Regions from separate parts of the Methylophaga thalassica genome, predicted to be linked through region 2. Evidence: riboswitches for the same ligand, from Rfam matches in the RefSeq annotation. Region 2 holds a riboswitch; the other holds the start of a gene.
What was found. Region 2 has a riboswitch for cyclic di-GMP ahead of QQL60_RS08605 (hypothetical protein). Riboswitches for the same ligand answer to the same signal wherever they lie in the genome.
Positions count from the first base shown of each region.

Region 1: it holds a riboswitch for cyclic di-GMP, as region 2 does, so the genes downstream of both, QQL60_RS11905 (DUF642 domain-containing protein) here and QQL60_RS08605 (hypothetical protein) in region 2, are expected to answer to the same signal.

Region 1 covers NZ_BSND01000006.1:190,219-198,334, reverse strand. The annotation lists gene QQL60_RS11930 (hypothetical protein) at 1-203, shown strand, start outside; gene QQL60_RS11925 (hypothetical protein) at 450-683, shown strand; gene QQL60_RS11920 (hypothetical protein) at 1,396-1,989, shown strand; gene QQL60_RS11915 (hypothetical protein) at 2,209-2,427, opposite strand; gene QQL60_RS11910 (diguanylate cyclase domain-containing protein) at 2,802-4,295, shown strand; gene QQL60_RS11905 (DUF642 domain-containing protein) at 4,501-5,115, opposite strand; cyclic di-GMP riboswitch class I at 5,132-5,212, opposite strand; gene QQL60_RS11900 (23S rRNA (adenine(2030)-N(6))-methyltransferase RlmJ) at 5,486-6,322, shown strand; gene QQL60_RS11895 (DinB family protein) at 6,629-7,144, shown strand; gene QQL60_RS11890 (LysE family translocator) at 7,141-7,746, shown strand; gene QQL60_RS11885 (methanol/ethanol family PQQ-dependent dehydrogenase) at 7,928-8,116, shown strand, end outside.
Region 2 covers NZ_BSND01000005.1:296,745-304,860, forward strand. The annotation lists gene QQL60_RS08585 (Wzz/FepE/Etk N-terminal domain-containing protein) at 1-1,716, opposite strand, end outside; gene QQL60_RS08590 (porin family protein) at 1,761-2,939, opposite strand; gene QQL60_RS08595 (polysaccharide biosynthesis/export family protein) at 2,963-3,514, opposite strand; gene QQL60_RS08600 (hypothetical protein) at 3,643-4,161, opposite strand; cyclic di-GMP riboswitch class I at 4,197-4,275, opposite strand; gene QQL60_RS08605 (hypothetical protein) at 4,460-4,948, opposite strand; cyclic di-GMP riboswitch class I at 4,986-5,072, opposite strand; gene QQL60_RS08610 (undecaprenyl-phosphate glucose phosphotransferase) at 5,302-6,711, opposite strand; gene QQL60_RS08615 (DHH family phosphoesterase) at 6,785-7,759, opposite strand; gene cysC (adenylyl-sulfate kinase) at 7,765-8,116, opposite strand, start outside.

The DNA of each region.
Region 1 (8,116 bases), on a different contig from region 2:
AAGAAATTGGTGTGAAACTGACTCAACTTTTCTCTGATGATCCTAAACAGACAATTGAAGAAAAATGCCTTGAGAAGGATGAAGTACTGGCCAACCTTGTTAACACCACCACACTCGTTGAAAAATCAGGAGAAATGAAACAACGCTTAGACGCACTCAATCAACACTTGAAAGGCTCAAAAGCGCGTTTAGCTGGAGATTAGGGTAGAACGCTATAGTTTGATATTAAAACTGAACCCGAAGATGCCAATGTGTTGGCACTATTTTTCACTGTATGCTCAAACTGTTGGCCTTATAATTCTCTGAATAAAAAATGACTTTCATTAATAATCAACGTGTTAGACTTTTTAAAAATGAATTATAAGGCCGTCTGTTTAATATTTATTATGAGGCCAGTGGCCTCATAAAACACACTGTTATGCATTAGAAATCAGCTATAGAGGATAAACATGCCATTACCTGTCGTACCTATCGGAATACTTTGGATTATTGGCGCTGCTGCCGCCATCGGTGTACTAGGTGGTCTCGTCGCATTTTTCATTACAAAGGAAGGAACTGCCGCTGTTTTATTTCTTCTGGTTGGAGTGATCGCTGTTCTGTCGATTCCATTTTTACCAAACCGATACTCCTGGGTCAGAGAGTTGAAACGAAAATTAAGATATGTCCTAGATGAAGAGAAATAGAAACAAAAACGCAGCAAGCTTATTCTTAGGCACCAGCTTACTTCTCCAAGGTTGCTCACCTAGCGAAGAGGAGCTTTGGGGCCTTGGTTCGTTCGTATTTGTAGTTTTTGTAGCAATATTGCTCTTGAATAGCATTGTGCCTCGTATTCAGGAATTCCCGAGATTACAGAAATTGGTCACGAAGCTTGAGTTTCTATCAGAAAAGACTTGGCCGCTTATCTTACTTATAGCGATCGCATCAATATTAATTGGCGCATATTCGATAGCAACCAATGGGCCAGGTTCTATACGGAGTCTATTTATATTTACGGGAGTCATTATTTTATATCTTGCCGTCAACGTAAGAGCTTGGGCTAGGTCTAAAGAGGCATTGAAAAAGCGCAACCACCTTCGAAAAATCGGGCTCAGCGTAAGCTTCCTCGTCATTTTTGGTTACTTGCTCCTAGGGGCTCCAAATCTCACCCTCTGAGGCAGAAATGCATAACAATGCCGTAAACTCGGACGCATTTTTCGTTCGCTGCGCTCACTACAAATGCGCCGGTTACGGCTGGCGTTAGATTTATATGAACTCTGAACTAGATATCATCAATAAGTTAAAAGAATCCATGAGAACATCAAAATCAATAGGGTCAGAATGTTTGATTTTAGCCATTTTTACACTGACCTAGATAATTAGGGATTTTAATTTCAATCATTAAGGACAAACACTATCATGCCAAAAAATTACCTTAAGTACGCACATCGTTTTCTCTTTATTGTTCTGGCAAGTATCTCCATGCAGGCTCTCGCTTCGGATAGCCTTATTCCTGAGCGCATAGAGTCGTTTAAAATTAATGGTCTTTCGCTTAACTCCTCAGTCGAAGAGTTCAAGGAACTCACAAAGAATGGCTTTAAATGTAGAGTTAAGGATCGTTTTGCTGTTAATTATTGGACATGTCGTTCTAACCAGAAGCAAAAAAACAAGATAAAGCTAATAGTGGGCGTTGATAACAATAAAATCGTATCAATTAACTACTCCAGCCAAAGCACCACAAATTCATTTGCTCAGTTAAGAAGTGACACCGCAGAATTGAATCAGGTATTGCTCGAAGAAGGTGTCGCTCACACAGGAAGAAATCAGAACGACAAAGAAATCTTTTTTTATAACAATGATGAATCGCCTGTCACGTCTAAGACAGAAATGTTTCTTAAGACTACGCTTGAGTGTTCAATGGAAAAACCAAGTATCTATGGCTTAGAAGTCACAATAATGACAGTTGGCGAGCTTGATAACGTCGGCGTGACGATGTACAAAATGCACTGCTAGTGTGATGTAACTCAGCAAGAATATTAACTGTATTAACCATGCTGAGGCTAGCTCAGTGATATTTAGGGTCAGGTTAATAACCTATCGAGAATAGCCTAATGACCGTACCACAATAGGGGAAGTAGGCTATTGGGCGCTGACCCTGAATATGCTATATCACTGCCACTAACATATTAGATATCTTGGTTTTAAACCCATATACCACAATGGCTTTTGCCACTACGGTGGTGTAGGTGGTTGAGGCATAATCGGTGCCTTTTCAGCATCTTTCTGTTTTTTATCATCAGGATCGTCTGGTTGATATGTTCCCTCTGAGGGCTTTGGCGCCTCAGGCGTTTCTTCTGCTTCTTTTTCTTCTTCATCTGAGAGCTTCAGCGAGGCAGCGATAATACTTGAAACGTTTGTTGTGTTTTCTGTGTTTATTTTTTGTAGTGTCATTGTATTTTTCCTTGAATTAGTTAAAGAAGACTTCTCGCTATTACAAGAGTGAAACGACTTATTTGATAACTCTGAGTTGAGTAGAGTGATAATCACTAATGAATGGTATTGCGGTAGACATACATTATTGTTGAAGAATTTTCTTTACCGCCGATGTCATTTTCACCCTAGCAAAATAGGACGCCTAACACAATTAACTGGGTTTACTATCAATAGATGCATCCTTGATTCAGAGTGAGATAAACAGTGTGATTGAATCTGTGGCATCTGTTTACATACGGGTATAAGATAAACTTACCCAAATAAAATGCTGGGGGAGTGAATGTGAAACGTAAAACATGCGTTTGTACTAGTAAAGCTGTGTAGGTCGTTAGATGTGCCAGAGCAAATCTGACCAACCAGTTTACGTTGAAAGCGTTTTAGAACAGAAACTTAAACTGCTTTTTACGGCGAGTTTTTTTTCTATCGCCATCAATGCCGCGCTGGGTTTGATACTGATTATTGTTCAACTCCCGGTGACGTCACTGTTGACCTCCTTGAGCTGGTACGGGGTGTTGGTGATTGTTTTGATCTCACGATGTATTTTGTTGGTGTGCTGGCATAGAGATCATAACAAAGCAGAACTTAATCAGACTCGATGGCTACAGTACTTTCGTTTCAGTGTTTTGATGTCGGGCATTGTCTGGGGAATAGGTGGGGTCATCCTGATGCCTCAAGACAATATTGCCTATCAGGCATTTTTGTCTTTTACCATTGGCGGGATAGCTTCGGGTGGTATGGCTTCACTCTCGGTTGACCGAAGATCGGTGGTGGCTTTAGTTCTTCCCACTATGATTCCACATATTCTGATACTTGTTCAGCAAGGGGAACCGATAACATATGGTATGAGTGCCATACTGGTGCTGTTTGTATTATTTGTTTTTCTGGCGGCTAAAAAATCAGGTGAAACCTTCCTGGAAAATGCAAAGCTACGCATCAAAGCATTAGAAAGCGAATCACGCTTGCGAATGATGTTGGACTTTAGCCCTACCGCCGCATCGATCATTGATATCGACACACAAGAAGTGGTATTTGCGAATAAAAGTTATGCCTCTTTAATCGAAAAGAAACATCAGGAAGCTTTAGGCGTGACGCTTCGACGTTATTACGCGAATAAATTGGAATATGATGATACGGTGAAGTTAATTGAACATGGCCAGCAGGTGAATAACCAATTAGTTGAACTCTACTTCCCTGATAGCCAGCAATCAACGAAATGGGTTATCGCCTCCTATCTTCAGATTGAATATCACAGCAAGCAAATGATTTTGGCTTGGTTTTTTGATATTACCGATAGAAAAGTCATGGAAGAACACGCTCAGCATCTTGCTCATCACGATGCACTGACCGGGTTGCCAAATCGAATCTTGTTCAGAGAACGGCTGCATTTAGCGATGACCATGGCAGAACGGGATAAATATGCGTTAGCCTTAATGTTTATCGATTTGGATGAGTTCAAACCGATTAACGATACCCACGGACACGATGTGGGGGATGCCGTATTGATTCAGTGTGCCGAACGAATCCGTGGCTGTCTCCGTAAACCTGACTCCGTCGCCAGACTTGGTGGTGATGAGTTTGTCGTATTGCTGCATAAAGTCAGCGATGAACAGGCCGCCATCCACGTTGCTGAGAAAGTTTTGGAGACACTGCAAAGCCCCATGACATTTGAGGATTTAACTGTCAGCGTCGGAGCCAGTATTGGTGTGGCGCTCTATCCTGTGCATAGTACTGAAGAGGATGGGCTATTAAATTGTGCTGACTTTGCTATGTACGATGCTAAGAGAAATGGGCGAAACCGGGTCAGGTTGTTTAAGAATGAATATTAAGTAGCTTGTTAATAAGCTCGTTCATCAGGATGAAAGTCAATCACTGGAATGCTATCGAGTTTTAGTGGGATCTCAGATAATCGATAGTAATATTTTAATAAGTGAACTGATATAACAGCAATAACCAGGCAAAAAAAGCCTCCAAAAAATATTTTGGAGGCTTAAATGCTTGTTTTTTCTAGACTAGAAAGTTAACTAATCTTTATTACGCTATTTTTGCAGTTTTACGGCGTAACCCCATAAAACCAAGTAATGCTGGAGCAAATAAGAAGGCTGCCGCTGGAACTGGAACAGCACTCACTGATACAGCATCTAAGCTACCACCAAATGAGTCATCAAGACCATTGGCTGCGAAAGTCAAAATATCATTACCCACAGCATCGACTAAGAACGTGTAAACAACCCAGTCATGTTGAGCGCCACCGATAGCAGTAACGGTGTCAACCATCACACCATTCCAGAATATAGAAATAGCATTTGTATCAGCTGATTGGCTGATGCGACCAGAATAAGCAAATGATAACTCATAAGATGAGCCAGCCGTTGTTGCTAAAGTTTGTGTGATGCTGCTGTTGTGAGTCGTATCCAGCTCAACAAACTGATCACCATCATAGGCTGTGCCTGCTTTGTTATCACGCACTTCAACACCGTCTTCACCAGCTTCCCAGTTGGTTAAATCACCATCATAAAGAATGGTCCATGAGCCAGATTGAATATCAGGATTTTCGAATGAGCCGTTTGATACTAAATTGACACCTGCAGCGTGTGCTTGTGCGGATACCCCCAAAATAATTGCTAGACCAGCTAGTACTTTTTTCATTGCTATTTCCATAAAGTCATGCAACCCAGCCATCTTTCCATGGGGAAGACCTGTAGCTTTCCGTCCTTGGCTCACACCAAGTTTGGCTCTATTAAAATAATGAAGCAATTGTAGTTTATGTTGTTGGAAAGAAAATAAAAATTGTACTTTAGTACAGTATTGAGAGGAGAGAGTGGTTTTGAAGTAATTGTCATGATTAGTAAATTTAAAGGCTTTTATTATTGAAACTGTCTAAATCTCTTCTCAGACGAAGATGAGTTGGTAGCTATTTTTTATGTGCTTCTAATCTCTCATAACATTTTCCAACGCACTCCCCCACCAACAGGCATAATTTGCAGAACAACTTCATTAACCTGCGTAGGATTCTGCTTTGTTAAGTTATCGTCATTCATTCCATGCGGGTAATTTTGCTGATGTGCTGAAACATATTGTGCTGATCGAACTGCTTCAGCATATGGTGAAAAAAGAAAAAGCCTTTAGTTATATTGATACCCATTCCGGGGCGGGCTTGTATCATTTACGCTCAGGCCACGCTGGAAAAAATCAGGAATATCAGAAAGGTATTACGAAGGTGTTTCATCTGGACTGGCCAGAGTTGGCGGCGTATCAGACGGCAGTGAAGACGGTGAATGATGGCAATGACCTGACGTTTTACCCTGGCTCACCCATGTTGGCGATGCAATATTTACGTGCTCAGGATCAGGCATGGTGTTTTGAGTTGCATTCGGAAGACAGTGTATTCCTGACCAATAATCTGCGCCAATATAAGCAGGCTCGTGTACGGCGAGAAGATGGCTTGAAAGGTTTGCTGAGTTTATTACCGCCGGAGTCACGTCGGGCACTGGTGTTGATTGACCCGTCTTATGAGATCAAATCGGATTACGACGAGGTGTTTCATACTGTCGAGAAAGCCCATAAAAAGTTTGCTACGGGTACGTATGCAATCTGGTATCCGGTGGTCGACAGGGCACGTATTAATCGACTGGATAAACAGTTGATTAATAGTGGCATTACTCATATACAACGCTATGAACTAGGGTTGGATGCGGATGCTTCCACACGTGGTATGACGTCATCGGGCATCTATGTCATCAATCCACCCTGGCAATTGATGGAGACCATGACGGCATTACTGCCCAAACTAGTGAAAGTCTTGGGTGAAAATGCAGGTGCATTTTATCGGGCTGATACGTTGGTGGCGCAGTAAGGTAGCTACTTCGCTGACAACTGCTATGGATCAAATAGGATCGGCTTTCAAAAGTCTGAGTGTTTGGCTCATTTTTCTATAAGACAAACTCTGACTATGCTATTGCTATGCAGTCTTAATCGCGTTTTTGTTCTATCGTTAAGTACTTGCATAATCAATGAGTTGCCGGTGGATGATTTTCACTTTTATTACTAAAACCTTCAAAAAAAGACATCATAAACTTGCCTTAGCCACTGATTTTGATTGAAAAAAATAAGATGGAATGATTTAGAATTTTCTTCTTTGCTCTCAATGAAGGAGCTTGTGATGAAGTTGGATATCGCGACTTATGCGGAGTTAATGGCACGTTATAACCAATGGATGAACCAGTCTGTTTATCTGGCAGCCAGTCAATTAAGTGATCAGGATCGCAAGGCCGACTGTGGACTGTTTTTCAAATCCATTCATGGCACCTTAAACCATCTATTGTTGTGCGATCGGATGTGGCTAGACCGATTTAAAGGTCAGATTCCTTCAGCTGATCTGAAGGCATTGGATCAGGAACTTTACAGTGAGTTCACGGAGCTAAAAAAAGCGCGTGATGAATTAGATCTGGAGATACTTGATTGGGCAGCTTCACTCGAGGAGACAGTTTTGCCAGAACGCTTGGTCTATACGAGTCTGGCAGCTGCTGCCGAAAAGAATGTCGATTTCACTCAGGCGATTATTCATTTTTTTAACCATCAAACCCATCATCGGGGACAAATTACCACAGCACTGAACCAGGCAGGTGTCTATGTCGGGGTGACAGATTTATTATTTATGCCTGAGATCAGTGTATGAATGTAACGGCGTTTTTATTATTTGCAATTGCTTCCACCATTACGCCGGGTCCGAATAACATCATGATTCTAAACTCGGTGCTGCACTACGGGGTTAAACGTACCCTGCCGTTTTATTTGGGGGTGTGTTTTGGCTTTCCATTGATGTTGCTGGCCATCGGTATGGGCTTGAACACGCTGTTTAAGCAATACCCGGTGTTGCATCTGATTTTAAAAGTTGTTGGCATTGTCTATTTACTCTATCTGGCCTGGTTGATCGCCACCCAAAAACCGTCTTCCAACACCGGTATTCAACAAAAACCGATGTCTGTGTTGGGGGGAATGATTTTCCAATGGTTAAACCCCAAAGCCTGGATTATTGCCATTGGTGCCGTGACGACCTACTCCTCGCTGGATTCAGGTTGGGGAAATATTGTATTGATGGCCGTTATGTTTTTAGTGGTCACAGCGATTTGTCTTTCGTTATGGTTATATCTTGGTCATGCTTCACGTTCTTTTATTCATTCGAATAAAGCGATGCGACTGATTAATCTGAGCATGGGAATGTTATTGGCTATTTCTGTGGTGCCAGTAATTATCGATGTGTTAACGCTCAGCCACTAACTAGGTATATTGAGTTGATGTACTCATGATTCACATTTTTGATAATGAAAAGTAGATAAGAACAGATCAGCGTTTCTCTGAGTCTTAAACAAGCCTTTGTCCAAATGACCCGTCTCACGGTCTTTTATACAGTTGTATGGCATGTCGAACATGCCAAAAACAACGATAAAAGGACAAAGAAATGAAGCTGAAAATACTTTCTATTGCTTTGCTATCAGCCACGCCAGCATTGGTGGCTGCTGACGAACTTCAACAAATGCAGGAAAACCCTAATAACTGGGTCATGCCTGCGGGTCATTACAATAATCAACGTTACTCTGAGCTGACACAGATTAATAAAGATAATGTGAAAGATTTAGGCATGGCCTGG
Region 2 (8,116 bases):
CACTTCTAAATTAACAACATAAAAATGCACTGCTATCACAGTAACAATAGCAACAAAAATAGCAAACACAATCCAGCGATTTCTGATTGTTTTTTTACGAGCTAACTCACGTGATGTTGTAATGACAGGAATCACTACTAAAGGAGTCTTACCAACTAAATGCGTCACTTGAGTGTAACCTCTAACCCCACCAAACAAAAGCTCTATGAGTAATGCCAAGCCCAATCCGGCCCCGATTGATGCTCCAACACCTAAAACAAGTAATTTTGGTCTGTTTGGCTTCTCCGCTTTGGATGGTACAGCAGGCGGTTCAATTAAAGAAAAGCTCTCGCCTTTATTCTCAGACTCTAAATTTTGTGCCAATTCAGCTTGGAGTTGCTTGGAACGTAACTCTCGATATTTTGCAAGTGTGTTGTCATGATCTCGTGTTAGATCACTATAAGCACGTTGAACCTGATAAGTCTCTGCAACCCTTTTTTCAAAGTCAGCAATCTTTTGCTTAATGTCTTCTTGCCTATTTTTTAGACGGGCTATTTCTCCTTCCGTTGAAGCAATTCTTGCTTGTATTTGAACATAAGCCGGATTTACATTCTTAGTTGATGATGTGTTACTTTTATCAGCATTAGCTGCCGTTTTAAGTCTTTCTTGTAACGACGAAATTTTACTATTCAGAGCCTTTATGTCAGGGTGATTTTCAGCATACTTTTCTCTCAGCGTACTTAGCTTCGCGCTAGCTTGTTCTAACTCTGCCTGAATAACTTCTTGGCTGTTTCCACTCACTCCTAACTCTTTTTCGAGTGCATCCAATTGACGCTTAGTTCTTAAAACATCCGGATGATTGGGTTCATACTTAGACAACAAGTCGCTGTACTGAATTCTGAGTTGCTCAAGTCGTTGCTGAGAAGTCGATACTTGATTTGGGTTTGTGATATTGCTAGATAACGCTGAAGGTATGGTTGACAATTGTAAACTAAGAGTAGTTACTTGATCTTTCAGTACTAAAATTTCATTTTGGTTGGTGTTTTGTTCATCAGTCAGTCGCTGAATCATTGACAGATTATATTGAAGTAATTCAGGTAAACTTTGGCTGTATCTATCTTTGAACTCAGCTATCTGTTTTTCAAGTTCACGGACTCGTGCCTGAAACTTATCACCTTCTTCTTTTAAAAAGTCCTTTGTTTCTGCTGCTCGATCAGTGCGCGCCTTTACATTTTCATTGAGAAACTCTGTAACAAGCTCGTTTGCTACTTGTTGTGCTTTTTGAGGAGATTTATCCATAAAAGAAACAGTGAAAGCAATACTCGCCCTCTTCGCTCGACCACTGACAGGGTCGGTAACATTAGCTTGAACTAAATCCACGCTAACATTAGATTTGAAAAGTGCAACTAAAGCTGATGTCGCCGTCGCTTTTTGTCTTTCCTCTCGATAAAGATTATATTTCCTAATCATCTCCATGACTCTTGATGTCGTCATGAGTCGCTGCTTAATAACTTCGATACGTTGATCAGCATAACTCGTCACTGTTGAACGAACTAGATCATTTGGAATTTCCTGAGACTCAATAAGAATCGTGCCTTCTGACTTATAGGTCGCTGGCAGGGAATAAACTACTAAGACTGTTGCAATAGCTAGCAATACGGCAGGGATAATTATCCAGTACTTTCTTCGCCATAGGATATTAAGGTAATCTCCTAAGCCTTTTACTTCTTCTTCCATTGATTATTTGCTCTTAGCTGATGTAATTAGTTTTAAGTTGATAATTAGCGAGAATAATGGATTCCATCCCAGTTATAGTCAACATTAAATGTGACAGCGTTACTGTTAACATTTCTCCCCTCAGACTCATCAATACTCCGATAACGATAGCCAAAAACAAATGACCATTGTTCATATAACTTCCACCTTAAACTAGGTGAGAAATCAATATATTTAGTAGTGTTGCTATTAAGGTCGTCAGCACTTGTGTACTCACGATAACTTGTTGATAAGTTGGCTTTGAGCTTTTCAGTCAAATCTCTACTATATGTGAATGTATATGCATCCTGCTCATTCACATCACCTTCACTTGATGGAAGTAAAGAACGACTTGCAGATAGAGTTATAGAATCCAACTGACCTTTTTTTGTAGCACTGATTGAGTAATTTAGTCCACTACTATTACTAGTTGTGGAGATGCCAGTAGAAGAGTTATTTTGACTATCTAGATAACGTGCCCCAATAAGTCCGTTAAGTGTCCATAGCTCGTCTAGTTGATATGTTGAAGTGAATCCAGCCGTATATGAGTCGTACTCATTATCTAAAGTATCTGATTCAGCCTGATAATTAACATAGCCAAGAGAAACCCCTCCACTTAATCGTTCAGAATACTGGTGTTGCCAAGCTAAATTTAGACTCTTTGTCTCGTTATCAGTCAAATTTGTATTACCTGTAGACAATCCACTACTTGATGCTGACTGTGTTCTCTTTTGATATGAAATACTGGTATTGACTGTATCCAATTCAGTCAATCTATAGCTATAGCTTGGAGACAATGATTTAGTGGTGGTTGTCGATGTATTACTGAAATCAGCTGTATCGTCCTCAGCAATTGAGCGAGACTCCCTTTCAGCATAATTGAGATTGAGTCCATATGAACTTCGCTCGGTTGAGTAAGATGTCGAAAAACCGAAGAATGGGTTTTCTTTATCTAATTCACTTAACTTATCATATCGACTGACTCGATACCCCATATTAATCTGTGACTTAGAGTTTTCTAACGTTCTTGAAAGAGATAATGTCGGGGTAATATTTAAACTGAAATCACCCTTTTTATTTTCCCTGAGTAATTCGTTATCGTCGTATTTAAATCCAGGGTCAGCATTAAAGTCAATCCCCCATTCCGCAGCATATCCTTGCCCGACTACCGATAATAATATTGCTAGAGATAAAGTTCTTTTCATTAAATATCTGCCACAACCACAAGCTAAGGAACAATCATCACATCACCACTCTCTAGAGTGATGTTTGTCTTCAATTCTTTACCTTTTTTTATCTCAGCGTATTTTACGGGCAGAACTTGTTGCTTAGTTCCATCTCTACGAAGCACAATAATATTGTTCTCTTCTGCGTAAGGCGATAATCCACCCGCTAAACTCAGAGCTTGCATGGCATCTAAAGGTTGATTCATCACAAATGAACCTGGGTTAAGTACTTTTCCTAAAATATGGACCCTATTGCCTTCAACATTAGTGACAGAAACTGTAACAACCGGATCAGCCAAGTATTCGTTGAGTTTTTTAGTTAATTCTTCTTCTACCTCTGCCACCGTTTTATCTTTAGCGACAACTTCCCCTGCTAGTGGAAAGGTAATAACACCATCAGGTAAAACCGTTACTTGTTTTTGCAAAGATTCTTCATTCCATACAGAAATGTCTAAAACGTCTCCTGAATTTAACAAATAACGTTCGGCAGCAAATACGGATGAAGAAAACAGTGAAACGAAGACAATACAGAATAAAATGAAGCGTTTTGGCATGAGGAAAATCCTTATCTATAAATGACATTCAATTTTGATATTAACACTCTATTTTTCAAAAAAAAAGGGAGCTTTTGCTCCCTTTCAATTTGTGACAGTTAAGTTACTGTTAACTTAAATCTTAATTCTTATGCAGCAACTGCTGATTTTCTTCTAAGCCCCAAGAAACCTAATAAGGCAGGAGCAAACAAGAATAATGCTGCTGGTACTGGTACAGCAGATACTGACACATCGTATTTTAAGATGTTAGAGGCTGCATCAATAATATCTAAACCGTAGAAAACGTTCGCAGCTAAAAATGCAGTGAAACTAAAATCACCAGTGATAACAAAGGTTTGTGCACCTGGTAAGTAACTACCGTTAGGGCCGGTGATTTCTCCGAATTTTACTGTTGCGCCTGTTAAAGCTGTGAATGGATTGAAAGACCATTCAATTTTCACGTTGGTAGCTGTATCAGAGGTAAGATCAAATTGTGAATACCAGTTACCAACCTCACCTACAGTACCACCAGCGAGTACAGTACTGTTGTTATTTACATCAACAGATTGTGTTGCGCCACTTGATCCGATACCAGTAAGAGTTAATGTGGCGGCATTGACACCAACCGAAAACATGAGAGCTACTAAAAATAGCATCGCCTTTTTCATAATAAACTTCCTTATGCATAAGTTGAAAAAACAAGCAATGCAACCCAGCCATCTTTAAATTAAAGATCTGTGGCTTTCCGACCCCGCCTCACGACGAGTTTGGCTTTTGTTAAATTACCATATCCATAAGATATGATAATCACCTATCTGACTTTGTCAGATGAGTGAATGATATGGAGCATTGTCCACCCGTGTCTATTGTACCTTGGTACAATTTTGCTATTGGAATTTAAAATCAATTCGCTAATGAATATAAAAAAGGGAGCCTAAGCTCCCTTTTTTATCAAAAACATTGTTTTTATGCTGCAACAGCTGTTTTTCTACGCAGACCCAAAAAGCCTAATAAAGCAGGGGCAAACAAGAATAATGCGGCTGGAACAGGTACTGCAGATACTGAAACGTCATATTTAACTACGCCTGATGTCGCATCAATGATACTCAGGATGTAGCTAGTACCTGCTGTCAACATAGCTGTGAAGCTGAAGTCTTCAGTAATTGCATATGACACAGTGTCACCCAATGTAGCAAAAACTAATGTTGCACCTTTAATTGCAGGGTTAAATGACCATGCGATTACAACAGGTGTATCTGTGTCAGTAGTTAATGAGAACGCTGAACTCCAAGTACTTTTCTTAGAGACAGTACCACCAGCTAAAACAACTGAGCTGCCAGATAAATCAACACTTTGACTTGCGTTAGTTGAACCAGCTTCAGTCAGAGATAACGTCGCGGCGTTAACACTTACTGAAAACAATAAAGCTACGATAAATAGCATCGCTTTTTTCATAATAATTTCCTTATGCATAAGAATTCGAAAAAACAAGCAATGCAACCCAGCCATCTTTAAAATATAGCATTAAAGATCTGTGGCTTTCCGACCCCGCCTCACGACGAGTTTGGCTTTAATTACACAACATCAAACACGTCGACATTGTGTAAGACCAGATATGATCTTGCTACAAAGCCATCACCGTTGATGTCTATTGTTCTGATTGCTATTAAGATACTTATGATAACTAGTATTATCTAGTGTATATGCTTTACACCGATACCTTAACAGTATGTATATAATACTGTGTCTCAAGGTAAGTAACAAGTATATTTAGTAAGTAACATTACTAATTAAAACTAAACGGGCAATTAATAGGCATTTTTACCGACAAACCCTTTGAACAGCGTTAAAAAAATAATCTCAAGATCTAGTAATAGCGACCAGTTCTGAATATATTTGAGATCATAATGCACACGTCCCTGCATTTTATCCAATGTATCTGTTTCACCTCTAAAACCATTTATTTGTGCTAGTCCGGTAATGCCCGGCTTAACTTTATGCCTCAGCATATATCCCTGAATCTGTGCGCGATATTGCTCATTATGCGCTACAGCGTGTGGCCGTGGTCCAACGATGGACATCGACCCACCCAGAGAGTTAAAAAATTGTGGAAGCTCGTCAAGTGAGGTTCTACGCAGGAAACCACCAAAAGGCGTAATTCGGCTGTCATTCTTCTGAGCTTGCGTGACTTTTTCACCATCTTCCGTGACAGTCATTGTACGGAATTTCCATACTTTAATTTTTTCACCATCCACACCATAACGGGTCTGTTTGAAAAATACAGGTCCTTTAGATGTGAACTTCACCCCAGCTGCAATAATCAACATGGGTATAGCGATAATCATCAGAATAATGGAGCTGAGGATAATATCCTCTAATCGTTTCAATATACTATCGATACCAGCAAAGGGCGTTTCATAAACTGAAATAGCCGTAATGCCCTGATAATCCACCCAACGTGAATTAAGAAGATTGAACGTGAACAAGTCTGGTACTAAGTATACTGAGGCGGTGCTGTCTGCCAATAGCTCGGTTATATGCCGTATTCTATGCTCTGCTGACATAGCAAGAGTGATATACACCGTATCCACTTTACCTGCTTTACAGTCCTCAATCAGCTGATTGAAATCACCCACGTTTTTGTTGGTGACGACTAAGTTAGGTTCCGTTTCGACACGTTTTTGTGAGCGGTCATCGTAATAACCTACCAGCCTGAATCCTGACCAGTCCATTTCATTAAATGCACGCTCCAGACGTTTTCCCAAAGTTGTTTCACCAACGATAGCAACGTTTCTGGTGTTGACTCCGCGAGCCCGGAGAATTGCCAACGATGTTCTCACAATGGCATGCCAGGAAATTAATTCAATTGGCGTCAATAAAAACCATAAAAAAACAAAGCTATCCAGATAACTACCAGAGTGAATGAAAAAGATATCAATCATTACCAGAATGAAAACACTGGTAAACCATGAAAACATAACTGCCGAAACTTCTTCTCTCAATGCAGTGCCTCGCCATGAACGATAAGCATCTTGAGATTCGGCAAAAAAGTTAAACAATAGAATAGCGAATAAGAGACTCCATATATAAAGGACATCCCATCCCGCCTTAAAAATATCAAATAAGGCTAAAAAGGTAAGCAGGATAATGCCACTATCAATCAGGCGTGATATCGCATTAATTTTTGCATCATACTGTCTTATCCTGCCTTGAGCCATTTGTTCCTTTTTACCTTATTAGTATTTATTGATATTAAGTAACATCTATACCTTAAGTATAAATGATGCGGGATTAATTCGCTTCGCTCTTATAATAGCTTTCAAGAACAGAGATTAATTTAGGCAACTCATCTTCTTTCAAGCAGTTAATACCTGCAGCAGCTTTTCTACCTCCCCCAGTGTCAAATTGACCTGCAATATAATCAGCTCCTTCTTGACGTATTTTGGGTGCTCTTATGCTTACCACATAAGCAGATGAATCAGGTATTTCAGTGAGAATTAAATGTGCTCGCGAGGGATACTGATTGCTTAAATAATTACTATAGGTACCACTAATACGTCTTGCCCATTTATCATCAGGTAGTGTGATGACTCCCACCGTCTCATTTTCATAGCTGAGCTTTTGTTGTTTGGCCTGTGCCAAATCAGAGTTGTAGCCTGAGTTCAGAGTTTCAATTATCTCAGCATTGTCATCAATAAAATCTAGTGGTGAGTGGTAGTTAACACAACATCTATACAACTCATCAGGTGCGAAAAATAAATCATCAATACTGGCACCATAGCCATTGTAATTAATATGCTGCCCCAGGGTTTTGAGTTTGATTATGTTACTTTCATCAAGCTGAATTTTATTTGCATAATCTTCAGCAACTTTGGCAAGATTGTCACCAAAAGCCGCTGTTATTGCCCATAGTTCATAGGCATTGTTTAGGTACTCATTGATTATCAACGCTGTGCATTTGTTGGGATGCATATCAATCAGTGCCTCTAAGCGAGGATGACTGATTTGATCTCCTGGGTTGTGATGATCGGCATAAAACACATCAACATCATGTGATAGCAGATTTAGCAGTGCATCATGATTTTTCTGCATTGAGATATCTAACACTGTTACTTGAGAGGCTTTTTCTACATCGACCCTACTCAGTAATTTTATATCGCGTTTAACTCCTGTGATTAGTTCAGACCGAATTGGATTAGCTAGTCTCAATTGAACTAACGCACAAATACCGTCAGCATCGCCGTTAAAAACATCAAAATTTGTCATTAGATTTAAATAATCTCGTTTTGTTTTAAGTAGGAAATAACTCTATCAACACACTCATTTACATTAAGTTCAGCTGTATTCAGTGCTATTTCAGGATGATGTGGCACTTCGTAATCGGAATCAATTCCTGTAAAATTTTTTATCTGTCCACTTCTGGCTTTTTTGTAGAGACCTTTAGGATCACGTTTTTCACACGTGCTGAGAGGAGTAGATATATAAACCTCAACAAACTCTTTTTCTTCAACAAGGTCACGAACCAATTGCCTATCGCTGCGAAACGGTGAGATAAAAGCACTCATGACAATCAGGCCAGCATCAGCAAATAGCTTAGCCATTTCCCCAATTCGTCTAATATTC